Linked DNA regions of Metallumcola ferriviriculae. The main gene of each other region encodes a partner of the protein of the gene in region 2 in a complex. Links are inferred from orthologs where the notes say so. Each region holds a gene or a part of one and is shown on either strand. Other genes may lie near its edges. The genes, in order: pfkA and rny.

Region 1 (8,228 bases), 1.1 Mb from region 2 along the record:
GTTACCCTGATTGGCCTGACCAGAGGGCAAAATACCAAATTTCATCATACTGAGAAATTAGATAAAGGCGAGGTTATGATAGCGCAGTTTACCGAGCATACGTCTGCTATCAAAATTCGCGGTCGGGCTAGGGTTTACACTAAACACGGACAGGTGGAAACCGGGGAATAATTAGTAGTTTTTTAATGTATAGAAAATTATGGGTTGTGGATAATTTCCTATACATGGGGGTTGTTAAGGGGGCTTGCCCCCTTATGTTAAATGCAGGAGGGTCTACCCGCAAGGGGCATGCCAAAACTCTACAGCAACAAGTTGCTAAGAGTTTTGCAACAGCGAAGCGACCTAGGGCGAGTGGCGTCACGAATAAGTGACGCCAAGGTACGAGCGCCGCCGAGTCGGTGAGGCGGCCGGGTGCGCAGCACCCAGGGGTTCCCTGGGTAAGAATATAGAGAGACTTGGCAACTTGTTGCCTAGTCGATCTTAATGCCCTTGGGTGCAAAAGCATTACCTTTAAGTGCCGGAAGGCATTAAATGCTTTTGTTCTGGTTTTAAGCAATCGAGGAGGCTTTTTATGTGGACCGTTGTCTATATTGCAACTAACTCTATTACCGCAGAAAAAATCCGCGATAAACTGTCCCAAGAAGGGGTGCTGGTAACTTTACGGGCAGTTGGTGCCTCGCCGCTTGGCGAATCAAGGTCGGTAGAGGTTTTAGTGCCTGAAGGTGAAATTGAAGAAGCCCATGAAATTATCAGTGAGACCATTGGTAAATGACGGAAGGAGTGCAAATCTTTGAACAACATTGCAGTTCTAACCAGCGGGGGTGATGCCCCGGGAATGAATGCGGCAATTAGGGCAGTTGTACGTTCGGGCATTTACCAGGACTTAAATGTTTTTGGAATTATGCAGGGATATACTGGACTGATAGAGGATAAATTCCAGCACTTAAAGGTCAGTTCGGTGGCAGATATCATCCACAGGGGGGGAACGAAGCTATTAACCTCACGCAGTGAAGAATTTCGGACAGAAGCAGGAAGAAAAAAGGCCCTGGCAAATCTTCGTAAGCATAATATTGACGGCATAGTGGTTATCGGTGGTGACGGCTCTTTTGCCGGTGCATCTAAATTGGCAAAACTGGGTATGCCTGTAATAGGAGTGCCTGGTACTATTGATAACGACATTCCTTTTACTGAAGCAACCATTGGTTTTGATACTGCAGTCAACACGGTGATAGATGCCATCAACAAAATAAGGGATACTGCCACATCGCATCAACGGGTGTGGCTGGTAGAAGTTATGGGCAGGTCATCCGGGCATATAGCGTTGGAAGCAGGGCTCGCCGGCGGTGCCGAGACGGTGTTGATACCCGAAGTACCTAAGGATCTTGAAACAGTTATCTCCAAGATTAAAAAGGGAAGGCGCAGAGGAAAACTGCACAATATCATTGTTGTTGCTGAGGGTGTCGGTAGTGCGATGGATATCAGTAAGGATATTGAGAGTATCAGCGGTCTTCAGACAAAGGTAACAATTCTTGGGCATATCCAGCGGGGGGGCACACCTACGGCCTTTGATAGGGTGTTAGCAAGCCGAATGGGTGCGGAGGCTGTAAAACTTTTGCTTGAAGGAAAAAGTAACCGGATGGTTGGTATAGCTAACAGAGCAATTCAAAACGTCGATATTACTGAAGCTTTGGCTAGTAAAAAAGAGATTGATTTGGAGATGTACCAACTTGCAGGAGTATTATCAATTTAGCTCGGGAGGAAAAAAATGCGACATACCAAAATAGTAGCGACCATTGGCCCCGCTAGTGACAAGGAAGCAATTCTAAAAGATTTAATGAAAGCCGGGCTGAATGTTGCGCGGCTTAACTTTTCTCATGGTACCCACGAAGAACATGGGCAGCGGGTATCCCTTATCCGAGAGATTGCTGGTCAGTTGGAGCAGAGCGTTGCCCTGATGCTGGATACGAAGGGTCCGGAAATACGTATCGGCAAAGTGCCCAATGATAAGATGGAACTGGAAGAAGGACAGGAAATTGTCTTGGCCTCTGGTAACAGTGAAGGAATCCCTGTGACCTACAAAAACCTTGCTAGGGACGTTTCCCAGGGAGATAAGATACTGTTGGATGATGGCCTTATTGGTTTGGAAGTGCTCCACACTGAGGCCGATACTGTCAGCTGCAAAGTACTTAACGACGGCACTTTAAAAAGTAATAAGGGTGTTAATGTTCCAGGGGTATTACTGGAACTTCCGGCAATAACGGATAAGGATGTTGAGGACATCAACTTTGCTATAGAGCATCGGCTTGATTTTATTGCAGCTTCTTTTGTCCGGCGTGCTGCCGATGTTCTCGAAATCCGCCGGATTCTGGAGTCTAAGAAAGCCGACATACATATAATCGCGAAGATAGAAACCCAAGCGGCAGTGAATAATATTGAAGCGATTTTAAAGGTATCAGACGGAATAATGGTAGCGCGAGGGGATTTAGGAGTAGAAATCCCTGCTGAAGAAGTACCTTTAGTTCAAAAAGAAATTATTCGTAAGTGTAATTTGGTTGGTAAACCGGTCATCACCGCTACCCAGATGTTGGACTCCATGATCAGCCATCCCCGGCCGACTAGGGCCGAAGCCAGCGATGTGGCTAACGCTATCTTGGATGGTACTGATGCTATTATGCTTTCTGGGGAAACAGCCGCCGGTGAGTATCCTGTGGAGGCGGTGTCCACCATGCATAGAATAGCTCAGCGGGCTGAGCAGGCCATCAAGTTTAAGCAGAACCTCCAGGAAAGCCAAGTGGACAGTACCCGTTCCGTTACAGAGGCTATCAGTCATGCCAGTTGTACCATATCGTTTGATTTGGGAACGGCGGCGATTATCACTCCCACTGAATCCGGATCAACGCCGCGAATGGTGGCAAAGTACCGTCCTAAGGCTCCCATTATAGCTGCAAGCCCGCATAGCGATGTGTTGCGGAAACTTTCTTTGGTTTGGGGTGTTACTGGACAGGAAGTCCCGGCGTCCGATGGTACCGACGACATGATCAATGGCGCTGTTACTGCCGCCCTGGGTAAAAACTTAATTCAATGCGGTGATATGGTGGTTATCACTGCCGGCCTGCCGGTGGGCGTATCCGGCACCACAAACCTATTGAAGGTTCATATAGTGGGTGAAATTATTGCCCAAGGTACAGGTATCGGGGAAACTGTGATAACGGGCACGGTGAAAATAGCTGCTTCCGAAGAACAGGCAATGGCAGATGTAAAAGAAGGGGATATTTTGGTTGCAGTAGGTACCTATGGAGATTTAGTACCCGCGATGAAGAAGGCAGCAGCAGTTATAACCGAAGAAGGGGGCTTAACTTCACATGCGGCCATTGTGGGCTTAAGTCTTCAACTACCGGTAGTTGTTGGAGTGGAACAGGCCACTACTTTGCTGCAGAACGGCGATACTATCACTGTTGATGGCCGACAGGGAATAATTTATCGCGGTTTAACTAAGGTTCTTTAACTAAGTTTAGTGACATTGCCAAGCAAAGAAGCTTGCTAGAATGTAGTGAATATTGTATTCAATTTCTAATAGGCAGGAATGGGCGGGGCGTTATTGAATATATATAGCTTATTACCCGGGACTATTGGCTTAAGCTAATTCTTGAGTAATCAACGATGATAATGTTGCTGCACTTATTTTATTTGGAGGTGACGCTATGTCAGGTAAACCCGTGGGAATTACAGACACCACTTTTCGGGATGCACACCAGTCTCTGTTGGCTACGAGGATGAAAATTGACCATATGCTGCCCATTGCAGAGAAGATGGATAAAGTTGGTTTTTACTCTATGGAAGTTTGGGGCGGGGCAACATTTGACAGTTGTATGCGCTTTCTCAATGAAGATCCGTGGGAGCGGTTACGTAAACTAAGAGAAGTATTGAAGAATACCAAGCTGCAAATGCTGCTTCGGGGTCAGAATCTGGTGGGCTATCGTCATTATGCCGACGATGTAGTGGAGGCCTTTATTACCAAGGCTAAGGAGAACGGCATAGACATTTTCCGCATCTTCGATGCGTTAAATGATGTTCGCAACATGGCTAAAGCGATGGAGGTGGCCAAAAGCGTTGGCGGCCATGTCCAGGCAACAATTTCCTACACCACCAGTCCCGTACATAACATCGACCATTACGTGGAAAAATCATTGGAGCTGCAGAAGCTGGGTGCGGATTCCCTTTGTATTAAGGATATGGCCGGCATTCTTACGCCGATACATGGCTACGACTTGGTTAAAAGGCTCAAACAGGAGTTAGAAATACCTATTCAGCTGCACTGTCATTATACTAGTGGTATGGCATCCATGACCTATCTCAAGGCCATAGAAGCCGGTGTGGACGTTATTGATACGGCCATCTCTTCTTTATCTATGGGCACTTCCCAACCGGCGACGGAGCCAATGATCGCGACACTGCAGGGGACTGAGTGGGATACAGGACTAGACCTTGACCTATTATCTGAAATTGCTGAGTACTTTAAGGGTATCCGCGGCGAATATAAAGCGTTTGATTTGGCTGGTAATACGGTAGATGCCAATGTGCTTCTTTACCAAATTCCCGGGGGTATGTTATCAAATTTCTATTCTCAGTTATCACAACAGAATTCACTGGATAAGCTGCCTGATGTTTTGGCAGAGGTACCACGGGTAAGGAAGGATTTTGGGTACCCGCCGTTGGTGACTCCATCTAGCCAGATTGTCGGGTCCCAGGCGGTATTCAATATTTTGGCAGGGGAACGCTACAAAATGGTTACCAATGAAGTAAAAAATTACATGCGCGGTTTATATGGACGCCCGCCTGCGGAAGTTGACCCGGAAATACGGAAAAAAATTATCGGCGATGAACAGCCCATAGAAGGTCGTCCAGCAGACTTGTTGGAACCCCAGCTGCCGGCCGCAAAGAAAGAAATTGCTCAGTACATGGAAAAGGAAGAGGACATAATTTCCTACGCTATTTTTCCCCAAGTGGCGGAAAGATTCCTGGAGGAAAGAATGTCTAAAAAGACCAAGGTGGATTTTCGTATTGCCCAGGAAGGGCCGGAAAATGGACAATCACCGTATCATCCGGTGTAAGTAAAAGGGCTGGCGGTTACTACCGCCGGCTTTTTACGTATATATGGCGGAACTTATGGATTGCGGATAATCTCCTAAACAGAGGGGTGTGCCCCTTCGGTTGCGAGGTACTCAGTCGGCTGAAGCTTTAGGCGGTGGAGCATTTAGACAGGTAGGGGAGGGACCGATATGTTGGAGCTTTTGGAAGAGTTATTGCCAAATTTCAAACAGGAATTTAACCGGCGGGTGACCATGCAGGAACTAACGAGACTTTCGATTCAGCTTTCACCGAAAACGGCAATAGTAATATCTAACCAGTGGATGTACGTAATTCAAAAGAAATGGCTTTCATTAAAATGTAAAAGTTTTAATCCCCATGAAATAGGTGTGGTGGATTATCGCGACGGTAAGTTAATTATCGAATTAAGCAATGGCCGCCGTGAGATATTAAATGTAGCAGATGAAAAAATCGGCGTAATTACATTCGGGTTGGAAAAGATAAACGAGCACCTTGCCGGTGCCCGTCGCTCTCGGTAAACAAATATTTAAATTCTACGTTTTCTAAGGATGCTTCCGAAAGCTATCTTCTTTTATTGGGGTTATATTTTTCAATTATAATACCTTCTTCTTCGCTGGCGAAAGCCAGTTCTGGGAATGGCCGTTCAATGAGACTTTCCGGTGAACGGGCAATTTTATCCGCGATGCGCAGTTGACTGGGATGGAGTTTATAAGCTGCTATAACAGCGTCCATATCCCCTGCACAGCCGGCATGAGCCGTACCCCTCAGTGCTCCCAACACGAGGATGTTGCCGGTTGCTTTGATTTCAGCTCCTGGGTTTAAATCGCCAAGCAGGACTACATTGCCGTCATGAGTTACTTTACCGCCGGAGCGGATGTTTTTATGCAGCAACAGTGTATCCCCCATTGGCCCGGTGGTAGGTTTTGCCTTAATCGGGGCCGGTTTTCTGCGCATTTTATGTTTTTTTACGGGTTTTGGCGGTTCAATAGGGGTATCCGCCAGGACGAGCCCATAATGTTTACATAGGGTGTGCAGTTGCTTCGTCGTATCCTCGTTGGTCGGTGGAATACAATGCAAGGAATACATAGCGCCGCTAAAAAAGCCGTTGGCTTCCTGCAGTCTCTTCTCAAGTGTGGCGGTTAGGCTTCCCTCGGCGACCTGGCCGTTACAATAGATTAACAAACCATGTTTGGTCCCTTTTATATTAATGCATTCATGTAATGCCTCATTTTGCAAGTTTGATCACTCCTTATCCCTGCCTACCAAAAAATTCGAGCTTTAATGACTAATTCCTGCTCCAAAACAAATTGTTTTGACGATAGTACCAGGTTTTTCCGAGAAGTTATTATAAATTTCTCCATTCGACCTAAATCGCCAATTAATCTCAAAAACACTGATAATTCTCCGAAGGAAAAGGTCAGCAATTGTGGAATGAAACCTTGGTAATGTTTTAGTTGGTGGAGAGGGTGACTGGGTTCTTGGAAAACAGTATAGAGAGTAGCTTAACTACCATGCATAAAACTGTAATAGTTATTAATCTCTTTTTCGTTAGTTATTCCCTATGGATTGTCGGCGCAGGGCAATCCATAGGGAATTTGTTAATGGTAAGTTTGTTTTTTTTATTTGGTGTTTATTTGAGTACCTATACACTGATGAATAAAAATAGAATGATTTATTTTTGGGATGTTCTCTGTCTCCTTTCAAGCTTTGCGGCCTTGAACATTGTTACATATACCACCGGAGGCTATTATAGCACATATCACTTCCTATATCTGATGCCCGTGGTTATTTTCATTTTTGACGGTAAGATTAGCTTAGCTAAGGCTTTTGTCAATCTGACTACCGCTGCCATGGCTTTGTGTTGGTTAGTGCAGATGCATATGGTGAAGCATTCTTTTGTGATAGATGATAACTTCCTGTATCTACTTGGTGTTATAGTGCTGATGCGTTTTGAGTTTCGTATACTGAGCCGTTTGACTGAAACGGTAGAACAAAAGATACTGCAGATGGAAGGAGATGTAAAGATAGACCATCAGACTTGCTTGTGGCGCTACAGTGAATTTGAGAAGCTCTTGAAGGGTAAAGTCTTACAATGGAAAACGGAAGGCATTCCTTTCCAGTTAGTAATCATTGACTTGGGTAATTTGCAGTACCATAATAGCAAGTATGGCTTTAAGACAGGGGATAAGATAATTAGCGGCATGGCTGAGGCATTACGTAACGCCTTGCCTTCAGGAGACGAGGCATTCCGCTATTCAGGGGATCAGTTTGCGGTTTTTTCCGGAGCTGATAAAGGTACGGTGGAAGAATTTATCAACGGCTTACAAGCCGATGCCCGCCGAGTAGCGGCTAAGCTGGACATTGATAGATTAAACCTGTTGGTTGGCTGTGCCAATTGTCCTGAAGATGCATGCGCCGAAGATGATATATTGGAACACGCGATGAACCGTCTGGAAGATGCAAAAGCACTTGTCAAGCGGGAAAAAATAGAACGGCAGAAACGAGCAGAAAAGATGGCTTTGGTGGGGCATCTCGCGGCCGGGCTGGCCCATGAACTACGTAATCCTTTAACTTCGGTAAAGGGCTTTTGTCAGCTGGCGAAGGAAGCCACAGGGGAACCTACCGTCAAAGGGTATCTGGACTTTGCCAATGACGATGTAGAACGGTTAATTAAATTGATTAACGATTTCCTATTATTAACCAAACCTTCTGCTCCACATTTACAACCCCTTGATATTATTGACCTGCTGCAGGAAATTATCGACTTTTTGGAAAGCCAGGCAAGACTTTATGAGGTTTCCGTAGTTATGCAAATTCCCAGTTGCTTTCCTTTAGTGATGGGTGATAAGGAGCAGTTACGGCAGGCTATAGTTAATGTAATGGTAAATGCATTTGAAGCTATCTCCGAAAATGGGCAGTTGAATGTGCGTCTTTATTCCTTGGCGGACCGAATAGCGATTGCCTTTGAAGATAACGGCATGGGAATAACCAAGCAGGATATTAGCCATATTCTTAATCCCTTTTTTACTACAAAGGAAGAGGGGACAGGGTTGGGTCTTGCCATTACCCAGCACATTGTTGCCAGCCATGGCGGGGATATAGTGGTACGCAGTGAGGAA
Region 2 (8,275 bases):
TTCCGGGGCACACCTTGAAAGTGTGGTTAATGAGGCAGCCATTATGGCTTTTAGAAATAATATGCAAGCCATTATTCCGGAACATTTTCGCGAGGCAATCGACAAGGTTATGTTAGGGGAAAAATTAGATAGAAAGCCCACCAGTGAAGAGGTGGAGAGGATTGCGGTCCATGAGACAGGGCACGCACTAATAAGTGAAATATTACGGCCGAATTCAGTTTCCCATCTGACGATTACTTCTCGGGGCAACGCCTTGGGCTATATGCGTCAAACGCCCCAGGATGACCAATACCTTTATACGAGAAAACAATTGGTTGACCAAATTAAAGTATGTGTCGCCGGTGCCGAGGCAGAAAAACTAATCCTGAACGGCAGCAGTACCGGTGCTGGAAACGACTATCAACAGGCTGTAAATTTAGTCTACAAAATTATCAGTGTTGGTTTATCTTCCCTCGGCATAGTAGATATGGAGAATGCTGATAAGGGTTCTATTACCAGCGAAATGAACAGCATTCTTAATGAGCAAAATCATGCAGTTAAAGAGATGTTAAATCAATATCACCGACCATTGGTTGCTATATCTCGTCGACTTATGACAGATGAGCATATTTCCGGTCAACAACTACGACAGTATTTGCAGGCAGACCAGGCAAATGCATCTATTTAGGCCATTCAACCAGTAGAAGCCCAACTAGGGCTTCTACTTTTAATCCATCCAATAGCAGTTATTTTTGATTTTTAGCTATTAGGTTATATATTTAATGGTTTTTTTGTGATTGATTAACCTCAAAAGTGTTAAGTTCGATTAATATGCATAGTAAGAACGAATAATGGGTTTTTCACTGGGTGCATACTAATCGTAGATTGAGGTGACGATATTGCAAAGATTGCGATTGATGCATAAAAACCAATGGGCAAATCTGTTTATGGCTTTAGTCGGGGCTATTTTAATAGTTAGTATTTTCGGTCATATGCAGTTTCAGGTGGAGGCTTTACAGTTTAACCTCTCCATGCAAATATTTGACCACGGAGTAACTGAGATAATAATTCCGCCAGTTGGTACAATTAGTGCCAAAACCCACGCCACCCCGTTGCGCTTTACTATCCGATTAGTTAACATTGATATGGGATTATTGCGTCAATTGCTGGATAAATCTCCGGGACAAGAAAAACTTATAGCCAAATTAGAAACAGAATTACTACGTACATTAAGGATATTTATCTTAAGGATATTACTTTTAGCTGCCCTGGGCGGGATGTTTGGAGTTTTTTTACTACGCCGAAAAAGGGCAGCTACATATATCCGTGGCGCTATTACTGGAGTAATACTGATGGGGTTATTGCTGTTTGGCAGTTATAATACATATAATACTGACAGCTTTTTGACACCAAAGTATGAAGGAATATTAAGCGCAGCACCGTGGATGGTAGGGCTGGCTGAGAAGGCATTGGGTAAAATTGATAAACTAGGCGAACAAATGCAAGTAATGGCAAGTAACCTTTATGATTTATTTGAAAAAGTAGATACACTGCAGCCGGTAGGAAGTCAAACAGATACCTTGCGTTTACTGCATATTTCTGACATGCACAATAATCCGGCCGGGTATGATTTTGTTCAACAAATAGTGCGGGACTTTAAGATAGATGCGATTCTTGATACCGGGGACTTATCGGATTTTGGCAGCCCTTTGGAAGCAAAACTGGTTTCGCGATTAGAAGATTTAGATGTTCCGTACATGTTTGTCTCGGGTAATCATGATTCGCCGGCGATTGTTGAAGCTATGAAAAACTTAAAAAATGTTGTTGTTCTAGAAGGAACAACTTACCAGCTGAAAGGTTTGAAAATTTTTGGCTTCGGTGACCCTGCAGCAGTTTCTACCAGCATCACTCCTCCCAATCCTAAACTCGTTGATGAATATGTAGATTCTATCCAGACAAAATTTGAAAAAAATATACCAGTTGATTTAATAATGATACATAATCCCGGTATTGCACGAGAGTTTGCCGGCACGGTACCTGTAATCCTCCACGGGCATGACCACAAATTAAAATTACGGGACATTGACGGAACCCATATAATCGATGCCGGTACCAGTGGTGCCGCCGGTATCAGGGGCTTACAAACCAATAAGGAAGTACCATATTCAGTAGTGCTGCTGCATTTTAAAAAAACTAAAGACGGATATCGACTTATAGCAGCTGATAGTATTAAAGTATTTAATCTACGCAGTGGTTTCCAATTAGAACGCACCCTTTTTAGTGATGTGAACGTGATCGTAAAATAGAAAGCAATAAATTGTGTGTTGTTGCTTAGTAAAGGGTATATTATTTTGGTTAACTAAAGGGGATTGTCCAAGGGGACTAGAATTAATTATTAATAAGAAGAAGCTAATTGCGGGTACCTTTTTGGTCGCTAAATGTCGTGTATAGGTTTGAAATAGAATAAACTTGGATAAATAAGAAATTTAAATTGACAGTGTTTACCAAATGATTTATAATTATAGCGAACAAATGTTCCTTTAGGGAGTGATTATTAAAATGAGTGAGAAACAAAGGGCTTTAGAAATGGCGTTGGGTCAAATCGAAAAACAATTTGGCAAAGGATCAATAATGAAGTTAGGGCAATCCACGGCAAAACTCAACATTGATGTAATTTCGACAGGCTGTTTAGCAATGGATATGGCTTTGGGGGTTGGAGGTGTTCCTAGAGGCAGAATCGTAGAAGTCTATGGGCCTGAATCTTCGGGTAAAACCACTGTGGCGTTACACATAATTGCTGAGGCCCAAAAAAATGGAGGAACCGCGGCATTTATTGATGCAGAGCATGCTCTGGACCCTCTGTATGCAAGAAATTTGGGCGTTGATATTGATAACTTACTAGTATCCCAACCTGATACGGGTGAGCAAGCTTTAGAAATAGCCGAGGCCCTGGTGCGCAGCGGCGCAATTGATGTAATTGTCATTGATTCGGTTGCTGCCCTTGTGCCGCGAGCGGAAATAGAAGGCGAAATGGGCGATGCACATGTGGGATTACAAGCCCGGTTGATGTCTCAGGCTTTGCGAAAGTTGTCCGGTGCCATCAGTAAATCTCATACAACAGCAATTTTTATTAATCAAATTCGTGAAAAAGTAGGGGTAATGTTTGGTAGTCCTGAGACCACTCCAGGTGGCAGGGCATTAAAATTTTATGCCTCGGTAAGACTGGATGTGCGCCGTATTGAAACCCTAAAACAGGGTCAGGAAATGGTTGGCAATCGCACCCGGGCAAAAGTGGTTAAAAATAAAGTAGCCCCTCCCTTTAAACAAGCGGAATTCGATATAATGTATGGTCAAGGCATTTCTCAAGAAGGATGTATTGTGGATATTGGGGTAGAAATGGGCGTTATACAGAAAAGCGGAGCATGGTATTCCTATGGAGACGATCGATTAGGACAAGGCAGGGAAAATGTACGTGAATTCTTAAAAGATAATAAGGACCTTAAAGAGGAATTGGAATCAAAGGTTAGAAAGGCAATTAGTGAAAAATTGGGTTTGCCTGTTGCAGAAGAAAAGGTAGAACAAGCAGAGGCTAACTAAGGGTGTGCCTATGTCCGACAAAGTGATGGCAGCAGCACTGAGGTTACTTAATTTTCGTTGGTATACAGAGTCGGAATTGATTGACAGGCTTAATCGAAAGGGTTTTGAAAGTGACGAGATTAATAATGTAATGACTGAACTTAAGTCTTTGGGTTACGTAGACGACAAACGATTTGTAGATCAATGGGTTTCCCAAAGAAAAAGGTTAAAACCAATGGGGAAGATTCGTATAAAACATGAATTGCAAGCTAAAGGTGTTCAGCGGGAGGTAGTAGATAAAGTGCTTGAAGAAATGCTTCCCCAGATTGAAGAACATGACATTGCACTGTCACTAGCGGACAAGAAACTAAAGAAGAACCCACGAATAGAGTGGCGCAAACTGGCGGCATTTTTAACAAGAAGGGGATTTTCCTGGGAAATAGTATCCCGCGTTGGCAGAGAGCTTGACATAAACAACCAAAAATAATACAATGATTTTGGGAGAAACTAGGTTTAGCCGACTGCCTTAGTGCGGGTTATATATAGATTAAAGTAAACTGGTTTATTGATAGGTGTTTTGTCTATAATTAGTGTTTCAATACTTTAATCTGAATAAGTATGCTTATTTGCATGCATACCCGTTATATGGTATTGGTATGGCCGAGTTTCTAACTCGGCCTTTTTTGTTGGTAAGACTGACTCCCAACGTATTACATGTCTATGTTAATGCATTAGTTATTAAAAATTTTTTGAGAATAGGAGGTGAATGCTATGGATTTAATTCCCATATTGATAGCGATTATACTTGGTCTTATCGGATTCGCAATAGGGTACTTTCTTAGAAAATATTTAGCCGAGGCTAAAATTGCTTCTGCGGAACAGGCAGCAGAAAAAATTATTGGTGAGGCCCAAAAGGAAGCTGAGGCTAAAAAACGGGAGTCCTTACTTGAGGCTAAAGAGGAAGTACACAAACTACGCAGCGAAGTAGAAAAGGAAAACCGTGAACGACGCAGCGAGCTTCAACGCCTGGATCGGCGCCTGGTACAAAAGGAAGAGGCGTTGGATAAAAAGAGTGATAGTCTTGAAAAGAAAGATGAAGGGTTACAGAAAAAACTTGAAGATGCTGATAACCTAAAAATCGAATTAGAGAGTCTTCACCATAAACAGGTAACAGAATTAGAACGGTTATCCGGATTGACTTCCCAAGAGGCAAAAGATATTTTGCTGACGAACGTCCAAGAAGAAATTAAACATGAAAGTGCAATAATGATTAAAGAAATGGAAGATCAGGCCAAGGCAGAAGCGGATAAACGATCTAAAGAAATTGTAACAATGGCTATCCAACGTTGCGCAGCAGACCATGTGGCAGAAACAACTGTATCAGTAGTTACTTTGCCTAACGATGAAATGAAAGGCCGAATCATCGGGCGTGAGGGACGCAATATTAGAACATTGGAGACTCTTACTGGCATAGATTTGATTATTGATGATACTCCGGAAGCTGTTATCCTTTCTGGTTTCGATCCAATTCGCCGCGAGGTTGCTAGAATCGCGCTTGAGAAACTAATATTAGACGGCAGAATTCATCCTGCGCGTATTGAGGAAATGGTTGAAAAAGCGCAAAAAGAAGTTGAACAGCACATTCGCGAAGAAGGTGAACAAGCTACATTTGAAACCGGTATTCACGGTCTTCATCCAGAATTGGTTCGGCTGCTGGGAAGACTTAAGTACCGTACCAGCTATGGACAGAATGTGTTAAAGCATTCCATTGAGGTTGCTCATTTGGCATATATGATGGCCGAAGAGCTGGGTATGGATTCGCAATTGGCTAAGAGAGCAGGTTTGCTTCATGACATTGGTAAAGCTGTTGACCATGAAGTTGAAGGTCCACATGTTAAAATCGGGGCAGATTTGGCGAAGAAATATCGTGAAAGCAGCGATGTGGTGCATATTGTTGGCGCGCACCATGGAGATATTGAAGCTGAAAGTATGGAGGCAGTACTGGTTCAGGCTGCTGACGCTATTTCAGCTGCAAGACCCGGAGCCCGAAGAGAAACTCTTGAATCTTATATTAAGCGACTGGAGACATTAGAAGAGATTGCTAACTCCTTCGAAGGTGTTGAAAAATCTTTTGCTATTCAAGCAGGTCGGGAAATTCGTATTATGGTTAAACCTGAACGGGTGGATGACGCTTCATCGCCACAGGTGGCTAGGGATATCGTAAAACGAATCGAGCAGGATCTTGAGTATCCTGGACAGATTAAAGTAGTGGTAATCCGAGAGACCCGCTCGGTAGATTATGCAAAATAGAGTGAATTTGAATACAACGGTCCTTCGGGACCGTTTTCCATTTCTGCGATAAATATCAGTGGAAAGTTTCATCACCCGATGCAGGAAAAGCGACTATAACTAAAGAACATTACTTAAACAGTATTTGATAGGGCAGGTGAAATTAATGGGGCTGCAGTTTCGTAATGGTGAGGAAGTTTCAGATAGTATAGGCCTTCTTATATCAATCTTAGTACGTTACCCGGAAGTAGGTACTATAAATTTTGACCCAAAACACAATGTATTAAAGTTTACGTTTATTCTTTCCCATAGAGTTACCGAGGACCAGATAGAAGTTTTTTCAAAAGAATTTAAAGAATGCGTCGAAACTTTCAGCCATATTGCTGATACCGTTTTACGGGACAATAGGTTAATCTGCTGGGAACATGATGAGGTTATGCTTATAGAAGTCTATCGTGATGTGGAAAGCCTCAGTCAAGACGAAATCGCCATGCTGATCTCCTTGCTTTACAAACACTTCTTAGGAATATTAGTTGCTGATGAAAATGATTCCTTTTTTGAATATGATTTAGATTATCAGGAAGAGTTAATTAGTAATATTTTGGAAAGTATAGAAATGGGTACGGAACTCCCCGAAGGAAAATTAATTGCGTTTCGTGACGACGGTAAAGTAATGGTATTCAATAAGTAGCCACTATATTGCATGAACACAGGAGGATGTAGTTTTGAATATAATGATGATTGGTGATATTGTTGGGCGCCCTGGAAGGAATATTGTTCGTCAAATTCTTCCTGAACTACGGCGGGATTACGCAATAGACTTGGTAATAGCGAATGGTGAAAATATTGCCGGTGGTATTGGTGTCACCCGAGAGACGGTCGCCGAACTTTACAACTCTGGAGTAGATGTGATTACAACGGGTAATCATGTTTGGGATAAGAAAGATGTATTTAATTTCATCGACCAGGACCAGTACATTGTTAGACCTGCCAATTACCCACCAGAAACGCCCGGAAAAGGTTATACAATTATAACCATTGACAATGTAAACGTCGCTGTAGTCAGCCTGGCCGGCAGGGTTTTCATGGAGCCGTTAGACTGTCCTTTTCGTACAGCAAAAGACAAACTTGATAGTATTCATAATAAGGCAGATGTTTTTATCGTTGATTTTCATGCCGAAGCAACATCAGAAAAACAGGCCTTAGCTTGGTTTTTAGATGGGCGGGTTTCTGCTGTTTGCGGCACCCATACACATGTTCAGACTAATGACGCCCGCATTCTGCCGGGAGGCACAGCCTTTATAAGTGATGTCGGCATGACCGGTCCCTATAATTCGGTATTAGGCGTGGACAAGGATTTGGTAATAAAGAAGTTTACTGGACAGCTCCCAGTAAGGTTTGAGGTTGCCAACGGACCCTGCCAGTTTAATGCGGTAATTGTTGAGGTTGATATTTGTCTTGGTAGAGCAAAAGAGATAGAAACGGTTAATTTTGTCCGATAAAAAATTTTTTGTTTATATTATGAGAATATTTAAAAAAATCTTAATATAAAAAAGGAATTTTTTAGTGTGTGCTAGAATATACAGATAATAGGGGTAATATATCATTGAAACAATCAAGGAGGTCTAATCTATGGAAGTGTTGAAGGTTTCAGCAAAATCGAGTCCAAATTCTGTTGCAGGCGCTTTAGCTGGTGTTTTAAGGGAACACGGCGGCGCTGAATTGCAAGCTATTGGTGCCGGTGCGCTTAATCAAGCAGTTAAAGCGGTAGCTATTGCCCGAGGTTTCGTTGCTCCTAGTGGTGTTGATCTGGTTTGTATCCCCGCATTTACAGATATAATGATTGATGGTGAAGAGAGAACTGCAATTAAATTAATTGTGGGGCCTCGCTAAGTAAAAGTTTTTAAAAGACCTGTTTGTTTACAAAAGACAAGCAGGTCTTTTGTTTTGCTATTTTTTCAGTTTTATGGTTTACTTTTTGCTATGTGCTTGTAATAATACTGTTAAGAAGGTGATATTTTGAATGCATTTATCGTGGATACTCATTGTGATTCTGTCAAATGGCTTGCGCAAGGTGTCAGTTTGAGAAACCATCCAGGTCATTTGGATTTAACCCGCCTTAATTCCGCTGTAAAGCTCCAATTTTTCGCAATGTTTGTTGAAAGCAGTTACAAACCTCAGCGCGCGATGGAGCGCACATTAGAATTAATTGACTTATCTTTGCAGTCAATGGAGCAAAATAAAGATGTCCTTACTATGGTGAATACCCGGGAAGATTTGCAGCAATTGACCACGGCTAAAACCTGCGGTGCCCTGCTGGCAATTGAAGGCGGTGAGGCTATCATAGATACCTATATGGTGCGTCACCTTTTTCGCCTTGGAGTTAGAAGTATCGGTTTGACTTGGAATCAGCGCAACCGACTGGCAGACG

The links.
Region 1: rny (region 2) and pfkA share a complex: the UniProt entries of both Bacillus subtilis proteins name them as parts of the possible RNA degradosome complex. The link is inferred for Metallumcola ferriviriculae from one-to-one orthologs.

The regions. Positions count from the first base shown.
Region 1 is NZ_CP121694.1:3,267,633-3,275,860, reverse strand. The notes cover bases 1-2,770. They hold pfkA (6-phosphofructokinase), read left to right. Parts: upstream 1-790; coding sequence 791-1,750; downstream 1,751-2,770. Other genes in these bases: pyk (pyruvate kinase), read left to right, coding at 1,766-2,770; MFMK1_RS16165 (putative signal transducing protein), read left to right, coding at 572-772; mtrB (trp RNA-binding attenuation protein MtrB), read left to right, coding at 1-171. Also shown: more of pyk, read left to right, coding at 2,771-3,505; MFMK1_RS16150 (oxaloacetate decarboxylase subunit alpha), read left to right, coding at 3,702-5,111; MFMK1_RS16145 (hypothetical protein), read left to right, coding at 5,280-5,627; septum site-determining protein MinC, read right to left, coding at 5,671-6,345; MFMK1_RS16135 (ATP-binding protein), read left to right, coding at 6,588-8,228. UniProt on the Bacillus subtilis protein: Catalyzes the phosphorylation of D-fructose 6-phosphate to fructose 1,6-bisphosphate by ATP, the first committing step of glycolysis.
Region 2 is NZ_CP121694.1:2,199,646-2,207,920, forward strand. Bases 3,779-6,595 are described here. They hold rny (ribonuclease Y), read left to right. Parts: upstream 3,779-4,326; coding sequence 4,327-5,865; downstream 5,866-6,595. Other genes in these bases: MFMK1_RS11005 (regulatory protein RecX), read left to right, coding at 3,779-4,042; MFMK1_RS11015 (hypothetical protein), read left to right, coding at 6,011-6,535; MFMK1_RS11020 (TIGR00282 family metallophosphoesterase), read left to right, coding at 6,570-6,595. In the rest of the region: MFMK1_RS10990 (AAA family ATPase), read left to right, coding at 1-667; MFMK1_RS10995 (metallophosphoesterase family protein), read left to right, coding at 879-2,285; recombinase RecA, read left to right, coding at 2,539-3,576; more of MFMK1_RS11005, read left to right, coding at 3,587-3,778; more of MFMK1_RS11020, read left to right, coding at 6,596-7,346; MFMK1_RS11025 (stage V sporulation protein S), read left to right, coding at 7,477-7,737; MFMK1_RS11030 (dipeptidase), read left to right, coding at 7,864-8,275. UniProt on the Bacillus subtilis protein: Endoribonuclease that initiates mRNA decay. Initiates the decay of all SAM-dependent riboswitches, such as yitJ riboswitch. Involved in processing of the gapA operon mRNA, it cleaves between cggR and gapA.